Regions from separate parts of the Nocardiopsis sp. NPDC006832 genome, predicted to be linked through region 3. Evidence: predicted binding sites of a transcription regulator. Region 3 holds the regulator's gene; each other region holds the start of a gene.

Region 1 (7,092 bases), on a different contig from region 3:
CCGATCCGCCCGGCTCGTCCAGGTCCGGCACCGGGACCTGCACCCGCAGATCCATGTGCGGGGCGTCCGGAGGGGCGACGATCCGCGCGCCGCCCAGATAGTCGGCGACCACCTCGCGCGGGCGCACGGTGGCCGACAACCCGATCCGCTGCGCCGGACGTTCCAGGAGTCGGGCGAGTCGTTCCAGACTGAGGGCCAGGTGGGCGCCGCGTTTGGTCCCCGCCAGGGCGTGCACCTCGTCCACGATGATCGTCTCCACCCCGGCCAGCCCCTCACGGGCCTTGGAAGTGAGCACCAGGAACAGGGACTCGGGGGTGGTGATGAGTACGTCCGGCGGGTGTGTGGCCAGACGGCGACGTTCCCGAGCCGGGGTGTCTCCGGTGCGCACCCCCACCGTGACGGGGGAGAGTTCCTGTCCGTCGGTGGCCGCGGCGTCGGTGATGCCGGCCAAGGGGCGACGCAGGTTGCGCTCCACGTCCACCGCGAGCGCCTTCAACGGGGACACGTACAGGACCCGGCAACGCCGAGAACGGTCCTCGGGCACGGGGGAGTGGAGCAACCGGTCCAACGACCACATGAAGGCGGACAGGGTCTTGCCCGAACCCGTGGGCGCCACCACGAGGGTGTCGTCACCGCCCGCGACCGAGGCCCACGCCTCGGCCTGGGCCCGAGTGGGCCCGTCGGGGAAGGCCTGTTCGAACCAGGTCCGCGTCGCCGTGCCGAAGGGTTCCAAGGGGCCGCTCATCCGGCCAGTCTGCCGAACGGCTCGGACAGAAGGAGGCGGAGGACACACCCGGCACCTCGAAAAAGGGCCTGTGGACAACGCCGTCGGGGTCCCGTCCATCACCCATACTGGGGCCGATGAGACTCACCAACTTCTGGAACAACATGCGCGAGCAGTTCGGCGAGGCCTACGCCGAGAGCCTCGCCAAGGACTACGTGATCGAGGGACTGGGCTCTCGCACCATCGAGCAGGCGCTGGCCGAGGGGGTCGGGGCCAAGGAGGTCTGGCGTGCGGTGTGCGAGGCGTTTGACCTTCCGGCCACCGCCCGCTGACCGACACGTTCGGTCCGGGTCCGATCCGCGTTCGATCTGTGGATGAACCAAGAATCGAACATAGGTTCGGGTAGAGTGGCCGCATCGCCGGCGAACGTCGCGATTGTCGTACCGAAGGCGTAGCGTCAGGCGCATCATGAAGAAAAAGGCATCGACCCTACAGGGGAACCCCGTGGCTTCTGGAGACCGAGACAAGGCTCTCGAAACAGCGCTCGCGCAGATCGAGCGGCAGTTCGGCAAGGGCTCCGTCATGCGCCTGGGCGACGACGATCGTCCGCCGATCGAGGCGATCCCCACCGGCGCCATCTCGCTGGACGTGGCCCTGGGCATCGGTGGCCTTCCCAAGGGCCGGGTCGTGGAGATCTACGGTCCCGAGTCCAGCGGTAAGACCACCGTCGCCCTGCACGCGGTGGCCAGCGCGCAGAAAATGGGTGGCATCGCCGCCTTCGTCGACGCCGAGCACGCCCTGGACCCCGAGTACGCCAAGAAGATCGGCGTCAACACCGACGACCTCCTCCTGTCCCAGCCGGACACCGGTGAGCAGGCGCTGGAGATCGTCGACATGCTGATCCGCTCCGGCGCGATCTCCGTCATCGTCATCGACTCCGTGGCGGCCCTGGTGCCCCGCGCCGAGATCGAGGGTGAGATGGGTGACAGCCACGTCGGTCTGCAGGCTCGCCTGATGTCCCAGGCCCTGCGCAAGATCGCCGGCGCGCTGAGCTCCACCGGCACCACCGCGATCTTCATCAACCAGCTCCGTGAGAAGGTCGGCGTCATGTTCGGCTCGCCCGAGACCACCTCGGGTGGTCGGGCGCTGAAGTTCTACGCCTCGGTCCGGTTGGACGTCCGACGCATCGAGACCCTCAAGGACGGCACCGACGCGGTCGGTAACCGTACGCGGGTCAAGGTCGTCAAGAACAAGGTCGCGCCGCCCTTCAAGCAGGCGGAGTTCGACATCCTCTACGGGGTTGGCGTCTCCCGAGAGGGCAGCCTGATCGACCTGGGCGTGGAACACGGCATCGTGCGCAAGTCCGGTGCCTGGTACACCTACGACGGCACGCAGCTGGGCCAGGGCAAGGAGAACGCCCGCAAGTTCCTGCACGAGAACGTCGACATGGCCAACGAGGTCGAGAAGAAGATCAAGGAGAAGCTGGGCGTTGGCGTGACCGCCGGTGACGACAGCGCCTCCGGATCCGACGCCGAGTCCAAGGCCGACCCGGTCAAGGACGCGATCGGCAAGGACGCCGTCGCCAAGGCCCCCGCCGCGAAGAAGGCCCCGGCCAAGACCGCGAAGGTGACCGACACGGATGCGTGAGCGGCGCCGGTCATCCGACCGCGCCGGGGCGGATGAGTCACCCGACCCGATGAACGCCGAGCACACCCCGGACGGGCCCGAACGCCCGTCCGGGGAGGACACCGAGGCCAAGGTCAAGAACCTGGTCCTGCGTATGCTCACGCACTCCCCGCGCACCCGCGCCCAACTCGAACGTTCCCTGCACCGTCGGGAGCACGAGGAGGAGGTCATCACGCGAGTCCTCGACCAGATCGAGGAAGCGGGGTTGATCGACGACGCCGCCTTCGCCAAGGGGTGGGTCTCCTCCCGCCACCACAGCCGACACCTGTCCCGCCGCGCGCTCTCCCAAGAGCTGCGCACTCGCGGAGTCGAAGAGGAGACCGTCCGCGAGGCGGTCGCCGAGGTCAGCGAGGAAGACGAGACCGAGGCCGCTCGCGTCTTGGCCCGCAAACGGCTGACCGGTAGCCGAGGCCACGACCCCGATACCCGTACCCGCCGGGCCCTGGGCGCCCTGGCCCGCAAGGGCTACCCGGCCGGTCTGTCATACCGGATCGTTCGGGAGGAGTTGGAAGCGGAGCTGGCGGCGGAGGCTGAGTTGGAGGCCGAGGGCGGGGGAGCTGAGGGCGTGTAGGGCATGTGGGGTCGTGAGGTTGTGGGGTTGTGGGGTCGTGGGGCATCGGGATGCTGTCTGAAGCAGGCCGGCCCTGAACTGGGCCCTTGGGTGGTTGGGCGTTGCTCGGGTGGGTGTGTGGGGCGCCTCAGGTAGAGAACCTTGGGGTTGTTGGGCGTTGCTCGGGCGGGTGCGTGGGGCGCCTGGGGTCGAGTTCCTTGGGGTGGTTGGGCGGGGTGGGGGTGGGTTCTCCCTCCTTCCCCGCCGCGTGATTGTTGCCGCCCGCACCGCACGCGTCAAGGCGATGGTGAGTGCTCTGGCAGCGTGGCTGGTGGCCTTGACCCGTGCGGCACGGGCGGCGGTTTGGCGGCTATCGGGGAAGGGGGGAGAGTGGTTGAGGTCCCAACGGCCCTGTGGGCCTGCGGGCCCCGGGGGCCCGGTCCGGCCGTGGCCGGCCGGATCCCTTCCCCACCGCCTCGCTGCATCGTTGAGCGCGTCGCCACTACGTGACGGGTCCGGTAACGAAGGGCCCGCTATAGGTGGGGCACGGGGCGGGGCGCGTCCCCGCGGTAGCCGGCTCTGGTCTTCACAGCGATGATCTTGCTCCTAGCGCCATGTTGGGCGCCCAAATGGGCGCTACGGACAAGATCAAAAACAGGAGCCCATTCGATTCCGGGATGTGGATAACCCAGAATAACCACCCCGCCTATGGTAGGCGCATTCACCGACCTGGAAATAGGTTGAATATACCCGCCGGTAAGCCTGTCATTCTCTGATGCATTCGCATATAATCAGAGTATGAGCTTTCCTCCCCACGCACCGCGCCCGACCGGGAACACCCCGGTCGATAAGGCGATGGCGGGTGCGCGGGAGATGGCGGTGGAATTCTCCGGCCGGGATATCCCGTTCGGGTGTGAAACCGAGACGCTCGCCCAGTTTCGCCGGCTCAATGGGGAAGTCGACCGGATCCGCTACGGGATGTTGCCCGCCCTGGCCCGGATGGAGGCCACCGGCGCCTTGTTGGAAGAGGGTGGCCAGCGCAGTATCCAGGCGTGGATCACCCACCAGTGGGGGACCTCTCCGGCCGAGGCCAAGAGCCTTGCCACCCTCGCCCGAGCGTTGTACCAGCAGCAGCTGCCCCTGGTGGAAGAAGCGTTCGGGAAGCAGACTCTGTCTTTGGGTGAGGCGTGCGCGATCGCGACCTCCACCGAAAAGGCCACCACCGAATGGGCGAAGGTCCTGGAAACGGCGGATGAGGAATTCCGTGCCCAGCGTCCTTCGGTGGAGGGGTTTCGGGCCCGGTTGGAATACGGGCTGATCGCCTATAAGCAGGAGTGCCCGCAGGCTTCGGTGCGCCAGTTGCGGGACGCGGCGAAATGGTTCGTCGCCCGCCTGGACCCGGAAAAGGCCGACCGGGACTACGATGAAACGTTCGAGAACCGGGGCGCCCAGTTCTCGCCCACGTTCGAGTCCGGGTTTTTGCTGCGGATGTGGGGGCCGGGGGCCGATAACGAACTGATCCAGGCCGCCCTGGAGGCTTACACGCAGCCGTATGGGCCGGAGAACGCCGCCGTGGCGAAGCATCAGCGCACTTATGACGCGATGATGCGGATCTTCGAGACCGCTCTGACCCACCGGGGTTGCTCCAGCCTGAGCCGCCAGCCGTTGGCGACCCTCAACATCACCGTCCCGCTGAAGCGCTTCCTCGGAGACGGCACCGCAGAGCCGGCCACCACCGAGGATGGTGTGGTGTTGCCCGATCAGATGGTGGCCCGCCTGACCCCCCACAGTTGGCTGCGCCGGTTCGTGACCGACGCCCAGGGCCGGACTCTGTTGGATGTGGGGCGTAAGCAGCGGTGCGCTCCGGACCCGGTCCGCCAAGCGGCCGGGTTCAAGAAGCCCTACTGCGAGTGGCACGAGGGCTGTGATGTGCCGCGTAGCTGGTCGCAGTACGACCACATCGTCCCCTTCTCCCACGGCGGGGCCACCAGCGCCGACAACATGCAGATCCTGTGCTCGACCCACAACAGGCTCAAGCACCGGTTACAGGCCAAGGTGAACCGGCAGATCTGGGAACACCACCACGCCCAGAACCGCCAAGAAGCAGGAAAGGAAGCCGGGTCCGGGGATGGGGAAGGAGAGCCAGCCCCAGCCACCGCCCCCTAACCACCGCGTACTTCCGCCAGGTGGAACACCACCCCGACGAGACCACCCCCGGTTGGGTGTCAGACCCCAAGGGCCCTATGCCCTGTGGGGATATCAGCATGCCCAGGGGCAGAAACACCGCGAACCCCCCACCCAGAGCCACATTCCGGGGCTGGAGTGGCTCCCATCGGGGGTGTCGGCACGACTCCCACCCCCGGTACTGGCTCCCGCCCCAGGTACCGGCCCACCCGCACCACCAACCCCATGTTGTCTCTTCATCATGATGATCTTGTCCGTAGCGCCATGTTGGGCGCCCAACATGGCGCTACGAGCAAGATCATCGCTGAGAAGACCAGAGCCGGCCACCGCAGGGACGCGGCCCGCCCTGTGTCCGGCCTGTAGCGGGCCCTTCGTGACCGGACCCGTCACGTAGTGGCGACGCGGCCAACGAGAAAGCCAGAGGGAAGGGAAGGCATCCGGCCGCCTGCGGCCGGACCGGGCCCCGGGGGCCCGAAGGGCCTGGGGCCGTTGGGACCTCAACCACTCTCCCCCCTTCCCCGATAGCCGCCAAACCGCCGCCCGCACCGCACGGGTCAAGGCCACTAACCCCATCGTCACAGAACCCGACATCGCCTTGACGCGTGCGGTGCGGGCGGCAACAATCACGCGGCGGGGAAGGAGGGAGAACTACCCGAACAACGCCCAACAACCCCCAGGACCCCGACCCGAGGCGCCCCACCAGCCACCCGAACAACGCCCAACAACCTCAAGGTTCTCGACCCGAGGCGCCCCACCCATTCCCATCCGGACAAACCCCACCGACACCCCCACCGGTACGGATCGGTGCGGATCGGCTCGGGTCCGGCGCGTGCCGGGGATTTTTCCGGGGGCCATGTCGATCGTCCACTTCCACAAGGCAGGATGGTCTTGTGGGACGGCCCATACGGACGTGTACTCGCATGCTCACCCTGGAGGAGGCGGTTCAATGACGAAACGCAAGCCCACCGGTATGGAATTCGAGTCCTGGATCGATGTCCAGATCCGTGAGGCTCAGGAAAAGGGAGAGTTCGACGATCTTCCCGGTGCCGGCAAGCCCATTCCCGACATCGACCGCCCCTATGACGAGAACTGGTGGATCAAGCGCAAGCTCAAGCAGGAGAACGTCTCGCTGCTGCCGCCCACTCTGCGACTGCGCAAGGAAGCCGAGGACACCCTGATCGAGGCGCGCAAGGCCCGGACGGAGAAGCGGGTCAGGGAACTCCTGGAAGGCTTGAACAAGAAGATCCGGGCGATGAACACGAACGCGCCCCCGGGGCCGCCGCTCAACCTGATGCCCTATGACGTCGACGAGTTCCTTCGCGACAAGTGGGAGGGCCCTGGAGCCTGATCCCTCCCAGGTGCGAGTGGCCGACTGCGGCCGGCGGGGCCACCCGAACGGTCGGATGGGGCATGGCTGGATAGTCTTCCGGTACCCCAGCAGTCGCGCACCGTGAGGTGGACCCGTTGAGCGTCGAAACCCCCAGGGACAGCACGTCCAACAACGCCCGGGATGTCTTCGGAACGTTGTTCCAGGCGCGTGACATCACGGTCCACTACATCAACGGTGCCATCTCTGACGTCTCTGATGTCTCCGACGACTCCGAACGCGCCTTCGATCTCCTGGTGCCTCCCTCCTATGTGGACCGGGATGAACCTCGGGCCGACGCGCAACGGATCATCGACGAGGACCCGAGTGCCTCGACCATGCTCACGGTGTCCAGCAGGATCCAGGGCGGGGGCACGACCGCCTTCGGCCTGAAACTCCTGCACGACGGTTTCGAGCGGGATCGTGCCCGTTTTCCCGGCGGCCACGTCCTGGTGGACCTGGTCCGGGAGGATCCGTGGATGGCCGTGGGCCGCCTGTTGCGTCTCATGGACATTGCGGAGGAGGACATTCCGGCCACCCTGGAGTGGCGTGTCCAGAAGCTGCACCAGAGCCCGCGATGGC
Region 2 (7,092 bases), on a different contig from region 3:
TCAACGCCCGCCGGTCCACGGTGATCAGGGACAACGGATCCGCGATCCCGAGCGACGCCAGGTGCGCGGCCTCCATCGCCAACGCGAACGGGTCCACCACCATGAACCGGGACAGGTGGGTGGGGGCCGGACCGCCCGGGGCGAGTGTGCCCGCCCCGAACTGGGAGAACGTGTGGTGCCGTCCATCGGGGGCGACCACGTTGTGCGCCGCCTGGGCGCCCCCGTTGGCCCGCACGACCGCGCCGTAGTCACCGGTCGCGCACAGCAGGTCCACGGTCACCCCCTTCCCGGCGTCGCCGAACCCCAGGTCGACGACGATCGCGTGCGAGGTCACAGCCGGTCCACCCCCGGTCCGTCACCGGCGAGCCCGCTCACGTCCGAGTCGGAGACGACCGACCCACGGCCCCGCGACAGTGGCTGCAGCGCCTTGCCGACGGCCTCGCCGGCGTTCGACCCGGATTCGGCCAGGTCCCGAAGCCCCTCCTCCAGGTCGATGGCCTCCTCGCCCAGGCCGACGGTGACGGCGATGGTCTCGCACACCGCGTCCAGGTCCTCCAGCAGGATCAGGTTCTGACCCAGGTGCTTCTCCCAGAAGGTCCGGACCCGGTCGTCACGGAAGTGGGCGCTGCCGGTCGGCATGATGAAGAAGACCTCGAACCGGCGTCGCAGCTCGTCCAGGATGGCGGGGAAGGCGATGTTCTCGTCCAGGTCGTCGCCGATCACCTCGCGCACCTCGCGGGCCTTGACCGCGCCGTAGGCCATCTCGTCGCCGACGATGAACAGGTAGCCGCGTCGGCCGCGCTCGTCCAGGCAGTCCATGGCGGTGTGCCGGGCCATGAAGTACATGGCGAGCTCGTAGGACTCGGTCATCTGGCCTCCGCCCCCGCCCTCCAAGAGCAGGTTGCCGAGGTCGTCCTCCAGTTCGTTGCCGGACTCGAACTGGCCGACCTGCAGCGGAACCCGGTCGCACGTGGCGTCACCGACGGCGCCGAACAGGATCTGCGGGTCCTCCACGTACCCCTTGCGCAGCAGCAGACCGAACAGGTCGGGCAGCTTGGTGCGCAGCACGCGTGGAACGCTTCCCATGGAGCCGGTGACGTCGAACAGCACCGACACCGCCAGCGAGTTCGGGTGGGCGTCGGAGTCGCGGCTCTCGCGGACGGTGACCCCGTGCGGGTCGAGGGTCGGGTGCGGCTTCCAGCCGGCGCGCGCCTTCTTGGTCGCGTTGTCGTGGTAGTCGAACGCTCCGATGCCGCGCGAGTCCCGGAAGGCCTGGCGGGCGTGGTAGGCGTCGGTGGACCAGTGGCTGCTTCCCATGTCTGTCTCCGTGGATCGTGATGAGGGTGGGTGCGGGGGCGAGATTTCAGTCGGGCATGTGGAAGGGGTGGAACCGGGGTGGCCCGAAGGTCCGCTCCAGGGCCTGGTCCAGCTCGTCCAGCAGGGCGAACGCGTCGGATGGTCGCCGCTCGGGCGCCGGCAGCGAACTGCCTCGTGCGAACGCCGCCAACTGACGCGGTAACCGGCCCGCGGTCACGAACTCCACGCACCTGGTCGCCATGTACACGTCGGTGGCGGGTCGCGCGGGGCGCCGGGCGGCGACCTCGGGTGGATACACGTCCTTGCGGTGCGGCACCATCGCCGGGACATGCGGGGCGGTACGGGTCGCGTCGAAGGTCACCGAGTAGCACCAGTCCACGAGCACCAGACCGTGCTCGTCCGGGTGGATCAGCACGTGTTCGGGCACCACGGCCCCGTGCACGACGCCGGCCCGGTGGGCGTCGCCGATCGCCACCAGCAGTCGGCGCCACATCCAGGCGGCGTCGCGGGGGCCGACCCCGTCGGGGTAGGCGCGCCGCACCTCGGTCAGGTCGTAGAACCCCGACAGCCGCCGCAGGACGTTGCCGTGCCGCTCCACCCGCGTGGCCGGGTCCCGGTGTCGGAGCGTTCCGACCAGTTCGGGCCTGAAAGCGCGGTAGCGGGGCGCGCCGCGTTCGTGGATACGCCGCAGCGCGCCGGCCTCGGCCCGCACCAGGTCGTTGTCGCGGGGCGCGCGGGGAAGTTTGAGCACCGCGTCCCGCCACCGGTCCCCGTCCCGGTAGCGCACCGCGCGCAGGTCGGCGATGTCGCCCTCGGCCACGGGGCGGCCGCGGTCGACGTGGTAGGTGCGCTCCTCGGTGGTCAGCACCAGGTCGTCCAGGCCCGGACCGCCCTGGACCGCGTTCCGGTAGCGGCGCCAGGCGTCGGTGAGACGGGCGAACCCGTCGGCCGCGTCGTCCCGTCGCCGCGTGGGCGCGGTGTCGGGGTGCAGGAGCCTGGCGAGCCGGCGGTAGACGGCGGTGGCGTCCGGCGGGATCCGGCCGTCCCGGGGCGGTGCTCCGAACAGGTCGGTGGGCCCGGTGGCCATGTCGACCCCGCGCAGGGCCGAGTCGAAGTCGTCGTGCGTGCGCGATTCGCCGTCCATGTCGTCCTCCCTTCGGGGGTGTGGGTCGGGGCCGGTCATTGGGCGCCGCGGAGCAGCGGTGGGTGCAGCAGGGCGGCCTCGCCCGCCCGGTACAGGCGGGCGCGTCGTCCGCCGCCCGAGCCGCCGCGGTCGGCCAGTTCGCCGGTGTCCTCGACGAAGCCGGGTGTGGCGAGGATCTTGCGGTGGAAGTTGGCGGCGTGCAGGGTGCGCCCCCAGATCGCCTCGTACACCCCGCGCAGGGCGGTGATGGTGAAGGTCGAAGGGAGGAACGCGGTGGCCAGCGACGTGTACTCCAGCTTGGAGCGGGCCCGTTCGACGGCGTCGTCGAGGATGCGGGCGTGGTCGAAGGCCGTCTCCTCCTTCGTCGTCCAGGGCACCCACGCGGCTTCGGAGATGTCGCGTCCGGTCCCGGGATCGGGCAGGTCGGGGGCGAACACCATGTACGCCACCGAGATCACCCGCATGCGCGGGTCGCGGTCGAAGGCGCCGTAGGTCCCCAGCTGTTCCAGGTGGATCTCGGTGGGCATCGGGGTCTTCTCGGCGAGGACCCGCAGCGCGGCGTCGGGAAGGTCGAGGTCGGCCGGTCCGGCTTCGGAGTCCTGGGCACGGACGAATCCGCCGGGCAGTGCCCACAGTCCGCGTTGGGGGTGCGCGGCGCGGCGGGCCAACAGGACGTGGGGGAGGCCCTCGCGGATGGTCAGGGCGACCACGTCGACGGTCACCGCGGCGGGTGCGAAGGCGTGCGGGTCGTAGGAGGAGAGGAAACCGCGCTCGTCCCCGTCGTCGTATCGCCCATCGATCCCCTCGGACACCGTTGACCCCTCTGGTTGTTCTCAATCTGAGTAATTCTCGATTCGAGAACAACATAACCCGAGCTTCGTCCGCTGTCCAGTCCCGGGACGGTGGCGTCGACACGCCCGAAGGGCGGCGGGCGCTGTCACTCCGCGCCGCTAGCATGGTGCGAACGAACGTTCGATGAATCGATGGAAAGCAGGGTGACCACGTGCGCGTGCTGGGGATCGACCCGGGACTGACCCGCTGCGGCATCGCCGTGGTCGAGGGATCCATCGGTCGCCCACTGCGCCTGATCGCCGCCGACGCGATCCGCACCAGCCCCGACACCGACCTGCCCCAACGCCTCCTGGGCATCGAACGCGGCATCGAGGAGTGGCTCGACAAGTACGAACCCGAAGCCGCGGCCGTCGAACGCGTCTTCGCCCAGCACAACCTGAGCACCGTCATGGGCACCGCCCAGGTCAGCGGCCTCGCCCTGGTCTGCGCCGCCCGCCGCGGCCTGCCCGTCGTCACCCACACGCCCAGCGAGGCCAAGGCCGCCATCACCGGCAACGGGCGTGCCGACAAGGCGCAGGTCGGCACGATGGTGGCGCGTATCCTCGGTCTCGATGGCCCGCCCAAACCCGCCGACGCCGCCGACGCCGTGGCCCTGGCCATCTGCAACATCTGGCGCGGCGGTGCCCAGTCCCGGGCGGCCCAGGCCCAACAGGACTTCGCCCGCAAGGTGGAACTGGCCCGCCGAGCGCGCGGCCGCTGACACCGCCCCCAGGAAGGAGACGGACACCCCTCCGGGTGTCCATGACAGATGATCGCGTTCCTCACCGGCCGGGTGGCCGCACGCGGCGCGGGCAGCGCCGTCATCGACGTGGGCGGGGTCGGCATGTCCGTCCAGTGCACCCCTTCCGCCCTGTCCCGACTGCACGTGGGGGAGGAGGGCACCGTGGCCACGAGCATGGTCGTGCGCGAGGACTCCCTCACCCTGTTCGGGTTCGTCGACGACGACGAGAAGCACCTGTTCGAGCAGTTGCAGACCGCCTCGGGGGTGGGCCCCCGTCTGGCCCTGGCCATGCTCGCCGTGCACAGCCCCGACAGCCTCCGCCAGGCCGTCCACACCGAGGACACCGCCGCCCTGACCAGGGTCCCCGGCATCGGCAAGAAGGGGGCCCAACGCATCGTGCTGGAGCTGAAGGGCAAGCTGGAGGCGCCGATCAGTACCGACGGCACCCTGCCCGGCGCGGACCCCACCGCCACCGCCCGACCCAACGGCGCATGGCGGGGACAGGTGGTCTCCGGACTGGTCAACCTCGGCTGGTCCGGCAAGGACGCCGAGGCCGCCGCCTCCGCCGTCGCCGCCGAGGCCGAGACCACCAGCGACGTCACCGTCCTGTTGCGCAGCGCCCTGCGCAAACTCAGCCGCGCCTAAGGCCCGAAGGAGAACCCCGTGCACGAACGTGATGCGGTCTCGCCCGAGGCCGACGTCGACGAACTCCGGATCGAGGGGGCACTGCGCCCTCGAATACTGGACGAGTTCGTCGGCCAGGAACGGGTCCGCGAACAGTTGTCCCTGGTCCTGCACAGCGCACAGCGTCGCAACCGCGCTCCCGACCACATCCTCATGTCCGGCGGTCCAGGTCTGGGCAAGACCACCCTGGCCATGATCATCGCCGCCGAACTCGGTGCGCCGTTGCGCATCACCTCCGGCCCCGCCATCGAACGCTCCGGTGACCTGGCCGCGGTGCTCTCCACCCTCCAGGAGGGCGAGGTCCTCTTCCTCGACGAGATCCACCGCATGGCCCGGCCCGCCGAGGAGATGCTCTACGTCGCCATGGAGGACTTCCGGGTCGACGTCATGGTCGGCAAGGGCCCCGGAGCCACCGCGATCCCCCTGGACATCGCCCCGTTCACCCTGGTCGGGGCCACCACGCGGGCCGGGATGCTGCCCGCCCCGCTGCGTGACCGGTTCGGGTTCACCGCGCACATGGACTTCTACGAACCCGCCGAACTGGAGCGCATCCTGCACCGGTCGGCGGGGCTGCTCGGCGCGCCCCTGGACGAGGACGCCGCCCGCGAGGTCGCCGGGCGTTCGCGCGGTACGCCTCGTATCGCCAACCGGCTGCTGCGTCGGGTCCGCGACTACGCGGAGGTGCGCGGCGACGGACAGCTCACCCTGGCCAACGCGCACGCCGCCCTGGAACTGTACGAAGTGGACGAGCTGGGCCTGGACCGGTTGGACCGGGCCATCCTCGACGTGCTCATGAACCGCTTCCGTGGCGGACCGGTGGGACTGTCCACCCTGGCGGTATCGGTGGGGGAGGAGGCCGAGACCGTGGAGGTGGTCGCCGAACCCTTCCTCGTCCGCTCCGGTTTCCTGGCCCGCACCCCACGGGGGAGGGTCGCCACTCCGCAGGCCTGGGCGCACATGGGACTCACCCCGCCACCCGACGCCGCGTTCGGCGCCGCCCAGGCGGCCGCGAACACCGGCGGCACCACGGGCACCAACGGCGCCACGCCCTGAAGCCCGGGCGTCGACCGCTTCCACCTGTCACGATGGAGCCCACGAACGAAAACGGGGCCGAACCGTTAGCCCTCCGAACCCGGGGAGCTGGTGACCGGTGACTCATGCCACGTAAACTGGGACGTACCGGCCAAGAGCGGGGCACCACCCCGTGAGGTGTCGTTTCGACATCGGCGGAACGAGTTGGCACTCTGGTGCGTTGTATACGCCGGGTGCGAATCCGGCCGCCGTGGTCGGGCGACCCGCAAGGTGGTCGTCACGGGTGTCACGAGCCGACAGCCGTCGTCCACGAGAACCGTCAGGAAGGACGCCCCGTGCAGGGCCTTATCAATCTCGCAGCGGACGCCCCCCAGGGTGAGGGCAGCATCATCGGCATGTTGCTTCCCTTCGTACTGATCCTCCTGGTCTTCTGGCTGCTGTTCTGGCGCCCGAACCAGAAGCGCCGCCAGCAGGAGATGCAGATGCAGACCTCCCTGGTTCCCGGCGTCGAGGTCATGACCAAGGCGGGTATCTTCGCCACCATCGTCGAGATCCACGACCAGGACGTGCTGCTGGAGATCGCTCCGGGCACCCGTATCCGTATGCTCAAGGCCGGTGTCGGGGAGGTCATCACCCCCGCGGCCGACGACACCCCGGTCGAGGACCGTCCGGACTTCGGGGACGACGACAAGCCCAAGGGCTAGGATCCCGGAGGGCCCGTTCCCTCCCGCGCCCGTGGCGCACCACAGACTTCGGTACCGGCCCCCGAACACCGGGGCCGGTACCGCTGCTTTTCGGTGACTTCAGCCGAACCCGCTTCCCATCTGAAACGAAGGCCTGAGCCGCCATGACCAACGACACTGTGACGCCCGACGCGGACCTCGCCTTGATCGAGGCCAACATCCGCGACGTCCCGGACTTCCCGCACGAGGGCATCCTGTTCAAGGACATCACCCCGCTGCTGAACCACCGGGAGGCCTTCGCCGCCACGGTCGACGGGCTCAGCGCCCCCTACCGCGGGGCCGGCGTCGACCACGTCGTCGGACTGGAGGCGCGCGGCTTCATCTTCGGCGCCCCCGTGGCCATGGCGCTGGGCGCGGGCTTCGTTCCGGCGCGCAAAGCCGGGAAACTGCCCGCGGACACCATCGATCAGGCCTATGATCTCGAATACGGCACCGCGACCGTCGAGATCCACGCCGACGCGATCACTCCGGGCAGCCGTGTCCTCATCGTCGACGACGTACTCGCGACGGGTGGCACGGGCAGGGCCGCGGTGGAGTTGGTCCACAAGGCTGGTGGTACGGTCGTGGGATTCTCCGTTCTGATGGAGCTCTCCGCGCTC
Region 3 (7,092 bases):
GCTGGGCCGCCGAACTCCCGTTCCGCGCGAACGAGGACCCCGCCGACGAACGTCCCCGCTCCTTCATCGTGGACATGTTCGCCTACCCCTCCGGTGACCTGCACATGGGCCACGCCGAGGCCTACGCCATCGGCGACGTCATCGGCCGCTACCGCCTCCAGCGCGGCGACAACGTCCTGCACCCGGTCGGCTGGGACTCCTTCGGCCTGCCCGCCGAGAACGCCGCCATCAAGAACAACTCCCACCCGGCGAAGTGGACCTACGCCAACATCGAGACGCAGGCCGCCTCGATGGCCCACTACGGCGTGGGCGTGGACTGGTCCCGGCGCATCCACACCAGCGACCCCGAGTACTTCAAGTGGAACCAGTGGCTGTTCACCCGGTTCTTCGACCGGGGTCTGGCCTACCGCAAGGACGGGCTGGTCAACTGGTGCCCCAAGGACCAGACCGTGCTGGCCAACGAGCAGGTCATCCAGGGCAAGTGCGAGCGCTGCGACTCCGACGTCGAGCGCCGTGCCCTGAACCAGTGGTACTTCAAGATCACCGACTACGCCCAGCGGCTGCTGGACGACATGGACCAGCTGGACGACGGCCGCTGGCCGGACGAGATCCTGGCCATGCAGCGCAACTGGATCGGCCGCTCCACCGGTGCCGACGTGCACTTCGAGATCGAGGGCCGCGACGAGCCGGTCACCGTCTACACCACCCGGCCCGACACCCTGTACGGAGCCACCTTCTTCGTGGTGGCCGCCGACGCCGACCTGGCCGAGGAGCTGTGCGCGCCCGAGCGGCGCGAGGCCTTCGAGGCCTACCGCACCGACATCTCCAAGCTCTCCGACATCGAGCGCCAGACCACCGAGCGCCCCAAGACCGGTGTGTTCCTGGGCCGTTACGCCGTCAACCCGGTCAACGGCGAGCGCATGCCCGTCTGGGCCGCCGACTACGTCCTGGCCGGCTACGGTCACGGCGCCATCATGGCGGTGCCCGCCCACGACCAGCGCGACCTGGACTTCGCCAAGGCCTTCGACCTGCCGGTCCGGGTCGTGGTCGAGACCGGCGAGCCCGACCCCGTCGAGACCGGCGTGGCGACCACCGGTGAGGGCGTCCTGCGCGACTCCGGTCCGCTGGACGGCCTGTCCAAGACCGAGGCCATCGGACGCATCATCGAGGTGCTGGCCGAGCGGGGCACCGGCCAGGCCACCGTCAACTTCCGCCTGCGCGACTGGCTGCTGTCCCGCCAGCGCTACTGGGGCACCCCGATCCCGATCATCCACTGCCCCGCCTGTGGCGAGGTCCCGGTCCCGGACGAGCAGCTGCCGGTCACCCTGCCCGAGCTGAAGGGCGCCGAACTCGCGCCCAAGGGCATCTCCCCGCTGGCCGCCGCCAAGGACTGGGTCAACGTGGACTGCCCCTCGTGCGGCGGTGCGGCCGAGCGCGACACCGACACCATGGACACCTTCGTGGACTCGTCCTGGTACCCGTGGCGCTACTGCTCCCCGCGGCTGGACACCGCCCCCTTCGACACCGAGACGGTCAACAAGTGGGGGCCCGTCGACCACTACATCGGCGGCAAGGAACACGCCACCCTGCACCTGCTGTACGCGCGGTTCTTCACCAAGGTCCTGCACGACATGGGCATGCTCGACTTCACCGAGCCCTTCGCCCGCCTGACCAACCAGGGCCAGGTCATCAACCAGGGCCGGGCCATGTCCAAGTCGCTGGGCAACGGAGTCGACCTGGGCCGGGAGATCGACGCGTACGGCGTCGACGCGGTCCGACTGACCATGCTGTTCGCCTCCCCGCCGGAGGAGGACGTCGACTGGGCCGACGTCTCGCCCACCGCCGCGATGAAGTTCCTCAACCGCGCCTACCGCGTCATGCACGAGGCCGGCGCCGCCAGCGAACCCGGCGTGGACTTCACCGAGGGCGACACCGACCTCCGTCGCGCCACCCACCGCTCCATCGACCAGATCACCGCACTGATCGAGGACAAGCGCTTCAACGTGGCCATCGCCCGCTGCATGGAGCTGGTCTCGGCCGCCCGCAAGGCCATCGACTCCGGCCCCGGCGCGGCCGACCCGGCCGTCCGCGAGGCCGCCGAGTTCGTGGCCATCGCCCTGTCCCTGTTCGCTCCCTACGTGGCCGAGGAGGGCTGGGAGAAGCTCGGGCACGTCGGCAGCGTCGCCGTCGGCAACTGGCGCGAGGCCGAACCCGAACTGCTGGTCCAGGAGTCGGTCACCTGCGTGGTGCAGGTGCAGAGCAAGGTCCGCGACAAGCTGTCGGTCTCCCCCGACATCGACCCCGCCGAACTGGAGCGCCTGGCACTGGCCTCGGAGAAGGCCCAAGGCTTCATCGGGGACAAGACGGTCCGCAAGGTCATCGTCCGGGCACCCAAGCTCGTCAACATCGTCGTCGGCTGACACACCCGACGGGGGCGGTGGTCGCGACCGCGGCCCCCGCCCCCTACCGTTGGGCGCAACACACATAGGGAGGCGGTGGCCCGGTGGGCGCTTCGAAGGATGGTCGAGCCCTGCACCGACCGTGGGTGCGGGCGTCGATCATCGCCGCGGGCGCGGTGGTGGTGAGCGCGGCGGCCATCGGTGGCGGCATGTGGGCGACGGCCGACGACCCCGACCTGCCCGGTGGCGACGACACCCACACCGCTGCCCCCACGTGTGCCGCGGTCCCCCAGGACACACTCGCCGAGGTACTGCCCGGGGCCGTCCTGGAGACCGACGACCAAGGTCCCCTGAGCGGCGGGGAGAACACCGTGTGCGTGTGGAGCACCGCGGGGGCCACCGATGGTGACCGGACGATCCTGCGCGTGGACCTGTCGGCCCGCTTCACCGACGCCTCGGCCGAACCCGCCGTCAGTGGCGACGAGGCGGCGGCCCTGGCCCATCAGGCCGTGGTGCCGACCCGGGGCGAACCCGTCGAACTCCCCGGCGCAGCCGGCGCCGAGGTCTGGCGCGGACAGCTCCCCGGCACGGCCGAACTCGCCTTCCACACCACCAACCTGTTCGTACGGGTCACCTACACCGGGGAGTCCGAAGGAGACCCCGTCTCCTTCGAGGACGCCCGGGACACCGCCGTGGACGTGGCCGGACGAATCGGTGAGGCGCTGTGAGCGGTACCTACGAGACCGACCCCGGAGCGCCTCCGCCACAGAGCCGTACCTTCGCGGTCGTCCTCCTCGTCGCGCTCGTGCTGGTGGTGATCGCGTTCACCGGCTGGCTGATCTGGTACCTGCTCCGAGGCGGGGCCGAACACGGCGCCTACGAGGCCGCCCCCGAGTGCGCCATCGGCGAGACCGAGGTCCTGGCCGAGCTCGTTCCCGACCATGAACTGGAGATCGAGGAGACCGTCGGCAGCGCCCAGGACACCTTCGGCACCGGATCGCAGTGCCGTTGGGCCACCCCGCAGGAAGGCGGAACCGCCGTCCCGGCCGCGGCCACGCTCATGCTGGTCGCCGCCCCGGTCGAGGGCGGCGACGAGACCGCCGCCGACACCCTGGAGTCCACCGCGGCGGGCAACGACCCACGACCGATCGACGATCTCGGTGACCAGGCCCTGACCTGGGTGGAGATCGGCGCCTTCGAGGTCGGCTGCACCGGTGTGCGCGTCTCCAACCTCTACCTGGAGTCCTGCTACACCGCCTCCACCGACTACGACGCCGTCGGATCGGTCGATGGGGAGGCGGCCGCGGCCGAATCCGAGCGGCTGGTCAGGTCGATCGTGGCGGAACTCCCCGAGAGCATCGAGGCGGACGAGACCGACTGAGCGGTCTCACCACAGACCCTCGACGAACTCCCGCACCGCCGGGGACACCTCTGGCGAGAACGCCCGGTCGGCGTCCAACGCGGCGGCGCCGGGGGAGTCGTCGTACTCGCGCAGCACGTGGTCGACCCCGGCCAGGTCCACCCGCTCGGCCCCCTCCAGACCACCCATCAGCCGGTCGACCTCGTCCCGGGTGATCTGGGCGTCCTCATCGCCCCAGAGCACCAGGACGGGGGTCCGTTCGGGCAACGCGGCGGCCAGTTCGGGCGGGTCGAAGGCATCGATCCAGGCGAGGAAGTCCTGGTTCTGCGGGGAGAACAGACCCGTGGTGTCGCCCTCGGGCAACTCCTGACCGCCCCGTACCGCGGCGCGCGACGTCCGGGCGTGGGACAGCATCCGCACGGCCTCGGCCTCACTGAGCGCACCCTGCGCCTCGGCGGTCCGGACCTGCTCGGAGACCTGACGGTCGATGACGTCGAGCATGCGCGTCCCCGGCGGAGCCGCCAGAACCAAAGCGGGTTCGGCGCCGTCGAGCACCTCGTGCGCGCGTAGCGCGTACAGCGCGCCTTCGCTGTGGCCCACGACGATCGTGCGCTCGGGGTCGACTTCGGGCTGTTCAACCAACGCCGTGTAAGCGGCGGCCATCTGGGCGTCGAAGACCTCGGGATCGACCGGTTCCTCCAGGGCTTCCCTCACCTCGTCGTCGAAGGTGGCGGGGTCGCCGCTGCCCAACTTGTCGTAGCGAAGGGTCGCCACCCCGGCGTCACCGAGCACCCGGGACAGGTTGAGGTTGGTGTCGGCCTCGGGGCGCCCGGCGCTGTTGCCGTCCCGGTCGGTGGGGCCGCTGCCGGAGATGATGAGCGCGCCCGGCACCCCGTTCTCGGAGCCGCTCTCCCGCGGCGCGGTGAACGTGCCGTCGACGGTGAACCCGCCACCCTCGAAGCTGAGCTCGCGCTCGGCACCGCTCACCCCCGGAGGTTCGGGGCCCTCTTCCTCGGCGGGGCCACAGGCCGAGACGAGCAGGGTGAGGGCGGCGATCACCGAGACCGAGCGGCCACGGCGTCGTACGCGGCCGCGGGCGACGGGGGTGTGGGCAGGAATGGACACGCCCTCAGCGTATCGGCCGTGCCCTCCCGCACCATCCCGGCCGTGCCCTGGTGGGCGTGGCCGGGGCGGTGCGGTCGTCGTTCCCGGCCAGGGTCAGACGCGGCGCATGACCGTGACGACCTTGCCGAGGATGGTCGCGGCGTCGCCGTTGATGGGCTCGTAGGCGTCGTTGCGGGGCATCAGCCACACGTGGCCGTCGTCCCCGCGACGCAGCACCTTGACGGTGGCCTCGTCGTCCAACATGGCCGCGACGATGTCGCCGTTCTCGGCGGTGGGCTGCTGGCGGACCACCACGAGGTCGCCGTCGGTGATGGCGGCGTCGGTCATGGAGTCGCCGACCACGGTCAGCATGAACAGCCGACCCTCGCCGACCAGCTGACGCGGTAGCGCCAGGACGTCCTCGACCGATTCCTCGGCCAGGATCGGGCCACCGGCGGCGATCCGACCGATCAGCGGCACCGCGGCGGCCCGGGTCGCGTCGGCGGTGAGCTCCTCGGGCTTGATGCTCTGCGCGGTGTCGCGGCCGGGGGCGCGCAGTTCGACCGCGCGCGGCCGGTTCTGGTCCCGGTGCAGGTAGCCCTTGCGCTGGAGCACCTTGAGTTGGTGCGCGACGCTGGAAGGGCTGGAAAGACCGACGGCGTTCCCGATCTCTCGGATGGACGGCGGAAAACCGCGCTCGCGCACATAACGCTGGATGCAGTTGAGAACGCTTTGCTGGCGCGCGGTCAGTTTGGGGGCTTCGGGCACGGCACCGCCCGTGTCACCCACGGGCGAAAGAACGGTGGTGTTTCCGGGGTCGACGACCTCGGTGTTGTCCTCCGGCACGGCCGGGCCTCCTCGGCGTTCGGTTCGGTCAGGGCCTGTTCGGGTGGCCGGTGACGGGTCCGTCGTCTCACGAGTGGGCGAGACGGCGAAACCGGTGGGAAATCAAGGTCAAGATTAGTCGTTGCACACGGTGATATCAAACAAGCGTTCGAGCGGCCGAGGACGGCGACTTCGCCTTTTCGGCGGGCCTTTCCGATGACCCTCGGTTAAGTATGTACACGCGTTCCCTCGCCGCTGTCCGTCGAATGCCGAAAACGGCTTTCCCGGTGCTTCGCCCGAGGCGGCCCCGGAGCGTGTCCCCGGAGGTCGCGTGGATGCCGGAAAGCCCGCCGGGCAAGGGATTCCTCACCTGTGGAACGCGCGCCGAACGGGGTCCCCCCGGGTGCGGTCCCCTTATCCTTGGAAGCGACCCCCCGACGTATTCGAGACCTCCTCCCCGGTGGAGGCGGGTCCTGAGCCCCCACTTGAGGAACACGCCTAGGGGCGGGTTGCGACCCGTGCCCCCGGGGTCTAGGTTCGACCACAACATCTGGTGTTACCAATGGGGTATGTGCCTAGAAGTTGTGGTTAGGTAGACTCAAGGGTTGTGGTTCGGGTATAGGGAAGCAGGTGAACCAGGATGCATTGTCCGTTCTGCCGTCATCCGGACACCAGGGTGATCGACAGCAGGTCCACCGACGACGGTTCCGCGATCAGGCGACGCCGCTCCTGCCCGGTCTGTGAGCGACGCTTCACCACACAGGAGACCGTCCTGCTCATGGTCGCCAAGCGCTCCGGGGTCACCGAGCCCTTCAGCCGGAGCAAGATCATCGCCGGGGTGCGCCGGGCCTGCCAGGGGCGGCCCGTCTCCGAGGACGCCCTCGCCAAACTCGGCCAACAGGTCGAGGAGGAGATCCGAGGCCGTGGCGTGGCGGAGGTGCCGGCCAACGAGATCGGACTGGCCATCCTCGTCCCGATGCGCGACCTCGACGAAGTCGCCTACCTGCACTTCGCCAGCGTCTATCGGGGCTTCGAGAGCCTGGCGGACTTCGAAGCGGAGATCGCCAGCCTGCGGACCGATCGTGAGGACGGGACGGAGAAGGACCAGGACTCCGATCCGGCCATGCCCACGGCCGACACCGCCTCATAGCGGGCCCGGGCGTTCACCGAAACCGCCCGAGACCGCAGCGACGGCAAGAACCCGCGCGGTCATAGCCGGTCCGCGCACAGCAGACACTTCGGGGAGCGTCATGACGGAGACCAGCAGCGGTTCGACGAGTCGCAAGGGGAAGAAGGGGCCCAAGGGGCTGAAGATCAAGCGCGTCTTCACCACCGAGGGCGTCCATCCCTACGACACCCTCGACTGGGAGCGTCGCGACGTCGTCATGACCAACTGGCGTGACG
Region 4 (7,092 bases), on a different contig from region 3:
CCGCCGAAGGGCAGGTCCGGCACGGCCAGGTGCGCGATCGGCAACCCGAACGCGACCCCGCCCGAGGACGTCTCGGTGATCAACCGTCGCTTGGTGACCTCTGAGTCGGTGAACCCGTACAGCGCCAACGGCTTGTCCCGCTCATTGACGAACCGGATCGCCGCGTCCAGGTCCGGGACCGTGAGCACCGGCAGGATCGGACCGAAAATCTCCTCTGCCATCACCGGGCTGTCGGGGTCCACACCGCCCAACACCGTGGGCTCCATGTACAGCGAATCACGATCGGCGCGTCCACCGGCGACGACCTCACCACTGTCCAACAACGCGCTGAGCCGGTCGAAGTGCCGCTCGTTGACGATGCGCCCGTAGTCGGGGCTCGTCTTGGGGTCGGAGCCGAACATCTCGGTGATCGCCGTCGCCAACTCACGCTGGAGCCCTCGCGCGGTGTCGCCGATGGCCAACACGTAGTCCGGAGCCACACAGGTCTGGCCCGCGTTGGTGAACTTGCCCCAGACCAGACGCCGAGCCGTGGTGGCCAGGTCCACGCCCGGCTCCACCACCGCCGGGCTCTTGCCGCCGAGCTCCAACGTCACCGGTGTCAGGTGCTTGACCGCGGACGCCATCACGATCCGCGCCACCGCCGCGTTGCCGGTGTAGAAGATGTGGTCGAACCGCTCCTCCAGCAGGGCGGTGCTCTCGGGCACCCCGCCCTCGACCACGGCCACGGCCTCGGTGTCCAGGTAGCGCGGCACCAACTCGGCGAGCGCGCCGGAGGTGGCCGGGGCCAGCTCGCTGGGTTTGATCACCGCGCTGTTACCCGCCGCGATGGCGCCGGCCAACGGCGCCAACGCCAGGTTCAGTGGATAGTTCCACGGGCTGATGATCAGCACCATGCCCAACGGCTCACGCACCCATCGCGCCTTGGCCGGTGCCAGCGCCATCGGCACCCCCACCCGCTTGGGCCGCAGCCACGATGCCAGGTTCTTCAGAATGTGGTCGATCTCATTGACCACGTACCCGATCTCGGTGGTGTGCGCCTCCAGGGAGGGCTTGCCCAGATCGTCCTTCAGGGCCTTGTCCCAGGTGGGACGCTCCTCGGTGAGCATCCGGCGCAACGCCCGCAGCTGGGCCCTTCGCCAGGAGATCGGCTTGGTCCGGCCGCTGTCGAAGGTGGACCGAAGACGCGCGACCACAGGCGGGATCTCGGTGGTCAACGTCAGGGGTTGGGGAGTCTCGGTGTCAGCCATGCCCTGGATACTAAACGAAAACGTTTCGTTTTTACCAGGTGCCGGCCACTAGGATTCATCCCATGACGACGGACCATCTGCCCGACACGACCGCACCGGTCGCCCCCCGAGGGAGGCCCCGCGACGCCGGCCGGGACCGCGCGCTGATGGACGCCACCCTCACCGAACTCCGACTCAACGGCTACAGCGGCCTGACCACCGCCGCCGTCGCACGACGCGCCGGTGTCTCCACCGCCACCCTCTACCGGCGCTGGAGTTCCAAACAGGACCTGGTCGTGGGAGCCGCACAGGCCTGGGCCGAGGACCTGGGGCCCGACCACGACACCGGCACCCTGCCCGGCGACCTCGGCGCCCTGCTGCACGACAAGGCCGCCGCGCTCCAGGGCCCCTCCGGGTTGCTGTTGCGCGCCATCCTGGGCGAGGCCGCCCACAACCGTGCCCTGGCCGACGTCCTCTACGACGCGTTCATCCTGCCCCTGCAAAACCGGGTCCTGGCCCTGCTGGAGCGCGGTGTGCTGCGCGAGGAGATCCCACCGGTGGAGGACCCACCGGTCGTCGCCGAGATGGTCATCGGCCCCATGGTCAGCCACACCTTCCTCCTACCGGACGACGACGGCCGTGACCACGGCGACGACATCGCCGACCGCCTCCTGCCCTATCTCCTGCGCGCCCTGGGCCATCGCCCCTGAGACGAGGACTCTTCGAGGCCCTCACCGCACGGGCTCTCCCCGTCGCGGCGAGCGGTCGTGGTAGCGGACCATCTGCTCCCAGTACACGAGCGTGAGCGCCATCTGCGCCGCACAGGCCACCCCCGTGGGCAACGGGCGACGGTACCTCGCCCCGATCAACGCGACCACGGCCGCCGCCGTGGCCGCGACGTTGACGGCCAGGGCCGCGTCCCGGGGCCGCTCCAGCATCCACCGCTCCTCACCGAGCATCGCCCGCGTCGACCACGCCCGCTCATGGGCGGGCCGGGGGAAGATCACCGGATTGAGGGCGAACCAGACGGCCACCGCGGCGGCCTGTCCTCGACTGCGCGTCCAGACGGGGAGCAGGACCAGCGGGATGGTGGCCCACCGGCTCCAGGCACTCCACGGATTCGAGTGGCGGGCGAACACCGCCCGCCTGATCCGAGCGAACCCGCCACCCGGGGAAGTCTTGCTCATGTGCGCTGCGCTCCCTCTCGCGAACCACGGACGCTATCCCCAGAGCGGAAACGGTTCAACTCCCCTCCCCGGCCCTACCGCCCCACTCCCGGGATGAGCCCTCAGGCGACCTCGCGCCTCATCGGCCGTTGGCGCGAAGAACGGCCACCGCGGAGACGGTCGTGTACCCGCGCCACTCCAGGGCCGCGGCTTCGGAGTGACTCGAAAAGTCGACGGCCCAACCCCCGTCTGGGCGCCGGCCCCGCTCCAAACGGTCCAGGTCACGGGTGACGGCGGCGGCGTCGACGACATCGCGCATCGGGTGTTCGGGCAAGGGCGCCAGGTCCAGCAGGTGGAGCGTCTCACCCTCGGTGCCTCCCTCGACCGGGAGCGCCCCATCGGCGGGAACGAACCGTGCCAGGCGCGCCCGCTGCTCACGCGCCTGGGGATGTGTGTCCGCGGCGGCGTCGAGGAACCCCAGCGCGAATAACAGGACGTAGGCGAACGGGGCCTCCTCGATTCGGGCGATCGCGTCCAGGCAGTACCTCGTCGCTCGCGCGGTCCAGGGATGCGTCCTCGCCTCGGCGTCGAATCGCCCCACGCGGAGGGCCTGGCCGCGACCGCCGCGGTGATCTGCAACGACGACACCCGGGGGTCGGCCTGGGCCCAGAAGGGCGCGCACGCGGTCGGATCGGCGACGGGCAACGCGAAGGGCAGGCCGCCGTCGGGCAGGGTCACCGAGTCCAGCCAGTCGAGCAACCCGAGGGTCGCGGGCGTGGTGGTGGGTCCGGCTTCGGCGATGGCCTCCAGTGCGTGCAGGGCGCCGGCCGGTTGGCTCTCGGGGGCGCGCAGATCCGGCTCGATCCCCCAGCCGTAGCCGCCGTCGTCGTTGCGGTAGCCCTCCAGCGCGGCGAGGACGGCCCGCCGGTCGCGCTCGGTGGCCTCGCCGGTGAGCAGGGCGAAGCGGCGCCGATCCAACACACGTGCGTGGGCCGTCATGAACGAGGTGGCCCGGTCGATGTCGATGCTCATGCCGTCGACGGTGTCATGCGCGGAGCCGATCGTCTTGAAGGAATCGGCCGGCCTCGGCCCAGGAGGTCTCCGGGGGTCGTTCCGGCCAGGCGTCGCACGTCGCGGTTCAAGTGGGACTGGTCGGCGTAGCCGGCCGCGGTCGACGCCTGGGCCAACGATGTGCCGGAACGTGCCAGGTGGAGCGCGTGCTGGAAACGGTGGATGGTGGTCAGGGTCTTGGGTCCGTACCCGAAGACGCGGTCGCCCAGGCGGCGCAGGGTACGTTCGGACATCTCGTGCCGGTACGCGAGGTCGGGGACGCCGAGCCCGGCCCGGGCGAAGCGGTCCAGCGACGCCGCCAGCCCCAGAACGGCCGGATCGGGTTCGGCCCGCCGCCACAGCTCCACGTAGAGATTCTCCAGTGCTGCGGCCGGATTTAGGTAAGCGCTTTCCCTGATTCGGGGCGGGATCGTGGTCAGCTCCTCCAACTCCAAGCGCCGATCGGTCATCTCCCAGGCGGGGATGCCCAACAGCGAATACGCCACGCCGGGGGCCAGTCTCAGTCCCCAGGTCACCGCACCGTCCTCGCCCGGAGAGAGCATGGCGGTGGTGTCCGCGCCGGCGAACCGGAAGCGACCGTTGAACCACATCAGGTCCATGACGGCGTCGGGCAGGACGCGCACGTCGTCCGGGCCGGTCCGAAGCCGCCACAGCGTCGCCCCCGTGCGGGGACCGCGCCATGCCCGGTAGTCGCCCATCGCCGTCGCCTCCTCGCCTCGACCGTACCGCCGCCGCTGCGCCGAAGGGGTGTTCGCGCATGTCGGGCCGGGCGCGGGCACGATCGTGGTTACCGTGGGGCTCGTCGGCCAAGGGTGCCTCCACGGCACAGCGTCCACGAGGGGAACCCGATGCGCTCACCGATCATGGACTACCTGGACGACATCATCGCCCAGACCGCCCACGTCGATTCCGGGGCCCCGGCCGACTACATCCCCGAACTCGCCGCCGCCGACCCCGACCGCGTGGCGGTGGCCCTGTGCACGGTCAACGGCACCGTGTACACGAGCGGAGAGGCCGACCATGAGTTCAGCATCCAGTCGATGTCCAAACCGTTCGCCTACGCGCTGGCCATCGAGGACCGCGGACTGGACGACATCCTCGACCGTGTCGGTGTGGAGCCCAGTGGCGAGGCCTTCAACGAACTCTCGTTGGACCCCGAGACCGGCAAACCGCGCAACCCGATGATCAACGCCGGGGCCATCGCCACCCACGCGCTCATCCACGACGAACCGGCGCCGGCGGTGGACCGGTTGCTCGCGCTCTACTCCGAACTCACCCAGCGGCCGATCGTGATCGACGAGTCGTTGGCCGCCTCCGAACTGGCGACCGGCGACCGCAACCTCGGTCTGGCCTACCTGCTGCACACCTCGGAACGCTTGTCCAAGGACCCCGCCGCCACCGTGGAGGGATACATCCGCCAGTGTTCGGCCTCGGTCACCGTGCGCGACCTGGCCCTGATGGCCTCGACCCTGGCCAACGGCGGGGTCCAGCCCAACACCGGCCGGTCACTGTTCGGCCGGGAGACCACCCGGCACCTGCTGAGCGTGATGACCACCTGCGGCATGTACGACGCGGCCGGGGACTGGCTCACCTCGGTGGGCATCCCCGCCAAGAGCGGCGTGGCCGGCGGCATCATCGGGGTACTTCCCGGGCAGGTGGGCGTGGCGGCGTTCTCACCCCGGCTGGACGAGCACGGCAACAGCGCCCGCGGCGTGGTGATGATGGAGAAGCTCTCGCAGGACCTGGGGCTGCACCTGATGGAACCGGGTCGGCCGGCGCGTTCGGCGCTGCGCGAAATCCGAAAGGAGACGGTCGAGGGTGAACCTGCCACCATCTACGTGCTCCAGGGCGACATGGTGCTGAGCAGCATCGAGGCGCTGGTGCACGAACTGGTCCACAACCCGCCCTCCACCGACCTGGTCATCTTCGACATGAGTCGGGTGGACGAAGTACTGCCGGTGGCGCGCCGCACGTCGGCGGCGATGGCGACCAAACTCATCGACGCCGGCCACACCCTCATCCTGATCGACCCCGAGGAGACCATGCCGGGGTTCCAGGACGCTCAGGGACGTGGGATGCAGCGCTGGACGAGCGCGTACCTGGCGCGTCACCTGGACTAGCCGGGCCTGGAGTCGGCGGAACCGCCGAGGTGCCCGGGGTGGTGGGGCGGCGGGGGTCGTTCGAGGTGTGGGCAGCGCGAAGTGGGCGAAGACCGTGGCTCCCCCATATCAATGGGACACCACGCGAACCCTCCCGCGCCACCTCGGCCCCTCGCGCCTGTGGACGGCCCGCCCTCTCCCCCGCGAGAATCCCTGCCCTGTCGGAAGACTGGACAGTCATTCGAAAACATGTTCGAATCAGGGCATGCGCTGGGAGAACCTGCGAGAAGACAGCGACTCAGGACAGACCGCACTGTTCGAAGCACCCACCACATCACCGGCCCGAGGCAGCGGCCGGGCCGGGCTCACCGCGCCCTCCCCCGCGCCCATCCAGGCGGGCGCGGACGGCGAACCGGTCGCCATCGAGATCCGGGCCCGCTCCATCATCAACCGCGTCCCCGGCGCCGACCCCATGTTCCGGTGGACCATCAATCCGTATCGGGGGTGCGCGCACGCCTGCGTGTACTGCTTCGCCCGACGCACCCACGAGTACCTGGACCTGGACAGCGGCCGGGACTTCGACACCCGCATCCTGGTCAAGACCAACGCCGGTGAGCTGTTGCGCGCCCAACTGGCTCGTTCCTCCTGGCGGGGCGAACACATCGCCATGGGCACCAACACCGATCCCTACCAGCGGGCCGAGGGCCACTACCGGCTCATGCCACAGATCATCTCCGCGCTGCGCGACGCCGCCAACCCCTTCTCCATCCTCACCAAGGGCACCCTGATCCTGCGCGACGCCGACCTGCTCCAGCAGGCCGCCCGCGTCACCGAGGTGGGGCTGGCGGTCTCGGTGGGTTCGGTCGACGAACAGGTCTGGCGCACCGTGGAACCGGGCACCCCCGCGCCCCGGGCCCGCCTGGACATGGTGCGCCGACTGGCCGACCGAGGGTTGAAGTGTTCGGTGCTGATGGCGCCGATCCTGCCCGGTCTGACCGACTCGGTCGAGCAGATCGAACGCACCGTCGCCGCCATCGCCGAGGCCGGAGCCCAACGCCTGACCCCGATCGTGCTGCACCTGCGCCCCGGCGCCCGCGAGTGGTATCGGTCCTGGCTCGAACGCGAACACCCGCGCCTGGTACCGCTGTATCGGGAGCTGTACGGCAACGGTTCCTACGCCCGCGCCTCCTACCGGCGCATCGTCACCTCGGCGGTACGCGAGATCGCCGCCCGCCACGGCCTGAACCGCCCGGGCTCACCCCGCGACGCCGGCCGAGAGCCCCCCGTCGCCGAGACCGACACCGACGGGCGACTCCCCCTCGACCTGCCCGCCCCCACCGACCGAACCGGGGCATACTCGTCCGCGTGAGCGCTCCGTGTACCGGCCTCGGCGCGGAACGGCCATCGAAGGACCCGGGTCACCACTGTTCGATGAGCGGGTCGTCGTGCTCGGCGCGACGCCAGAGTTCGTTGAGGCGTTCCAACCGGCCCCGGGAGGACACACCGACCAGGTTCACGACCTTGCCCTCC

What was found. Region 3 encodes LexA, which represses DNA repair genes until DNA is damaged. Its sites were predicted from a motif close to TCGAACANNTGTTCGA; they were not measured.
Region 1: the regulator LexA is predicted to act here: its motif matches at 1,111-1,126, upstream of recA (recombinase RecA).
Region 2: the regulator LexA is predicted to act here: its motif matches at 3,422-3,437, upstream of ruvC (crossover junction endodeoxyribonuclease RuvC).
Region 4: the regulator LexA is predicted to act here: its motif matches at 5,804-5,819, upstream of ABZ717_RS05545 (Rv2578c family radical SAM protein).

Annotation. Positions count from the first base shown of each region.
Region 1 is NZ_JBEYLC010000008.1:15,259-22,350, forward strand. Features, by position in the region: gene ABZ717_RS05965 (DEAD/DEAH box helicase) at 1-745, opposite strand, end outside; gene ABZ717_RS05970 (DUF3046 domain-containing protein) at 862-1,056, shown strand; gene recA (recombinase RecA) at 1,229-2,371, shown strand; gene ABZ717_RS05980 (regulatory protein RecX) at 2,364-2,981, shown strand; gene ABZ717_RS05985 (DUF222 domain-containing protein) at 3,759-5,126, shown strand; gene ABZ717_RS05990 (DUF1992 domain-containing protein) at 6,091-6,492, shown strand; gene ABZ717_RS05995 (tetratricopeptide repeat protein) at 6,609-7,092, shown strand, end outside.
Region 2 is NZ_JBEYLC010000013.1:20,753-27,844, forward strand. Features, by position in the region: gene ABZ717_RS08940 (adenylosuccinate synthetase) at 1-334, opposite strand, end outside; gene ABZ717_RS08945 (hypothetical protein) at 331-1,317, opposite strand; gene ABZ717_RS08950 (molecular chaperone DnaJ) at 1,364-2,461, opposite strand; gene ABZ717_RS08955 (NUDIX domain-containing protein) at 2,497-3,273, opposite strand; gene ruvC (crossover junction endodeoxyribonuclease RuvC) at 3,465-4,013, shown strand; gene ruvA (Holliday junction branch migration protein RuvA) at 4,062-4,679, shown strand; gene ruvB (Holliday junction branch migration DNA helicase RuvB) at 4,698-5,771, shown strand; gene yajC (preprotein translocase subunit YajC) at 6,086-6,454, shown strand; gene ABZ717_RS08980 (adenine phosphoribosyltransferase) at 6,598-7,092, shown strand, end outside.
Region 3 is NZ_JBEYLC010000087.1:11,980-19,071, forward strand. Features, by position in the region: gene leuS (leucine--tRNA ligase) at 1-2,420, shown strand, start outside; gene ABZ717_RS26485 (hypothetical protein) at 2,609-3,127, shown strand; gene ABZ717_RS26490 (hypothetical protein) at 3,124-3,780, shown strand; gene ABZ717_RS26495 (alpha/beta hydrolase) at 3,787-4,878, opposite strand; gene lexA (transcriptional repressor LexA) at 4,978-5,652, opposite strand; gene nrdR (transcriptional regulator NrdR) at 6,329-6,838, shown strand; partial or broken gene ABZ717_RS26510 (vitamin B12-dependent ribonucleotide reductase) at 6,939-7,092, shown strand, end outside.
Region 4 is NZ_JBEYLC010000007.1:80,670-87,761, forward strand. Features, by position in the region: gene ABZ717_RS05510 (aldehyde dehydrogenase family protein) at 1-1,247, opposite strand, end outside; gene ABZ717_RS05515 (TetR/AcrR family transcriptional regulator) at 1,310-1,936, shown strand; gene ABZ717_RS05520 (DUF6653 family protein) at 1,958-2,413, opposite strand; gene ABZ717_RS05525 (hypothetical protein) at 2,532-2,993, opposite strand; gene ABZ717_RS05530 (hypothetical protein) at 2,961-3,269, shown strand; gene ABZ717_RS05535 (helix-turn-helix domain-containing protein) at 3,421-4,161, opposite strand; gene glsA (glutaminase A) at 4,312-5,583, shown strand; gene ABZ717_RS05545 (Rv2578c family radical SAM protein) at 5,828-6,931, shown strand; gene ABZ717_RS05550 (sigma-70 family RNA polymerase sigma factor) at 6,981-7,092, opposite strand, start outside.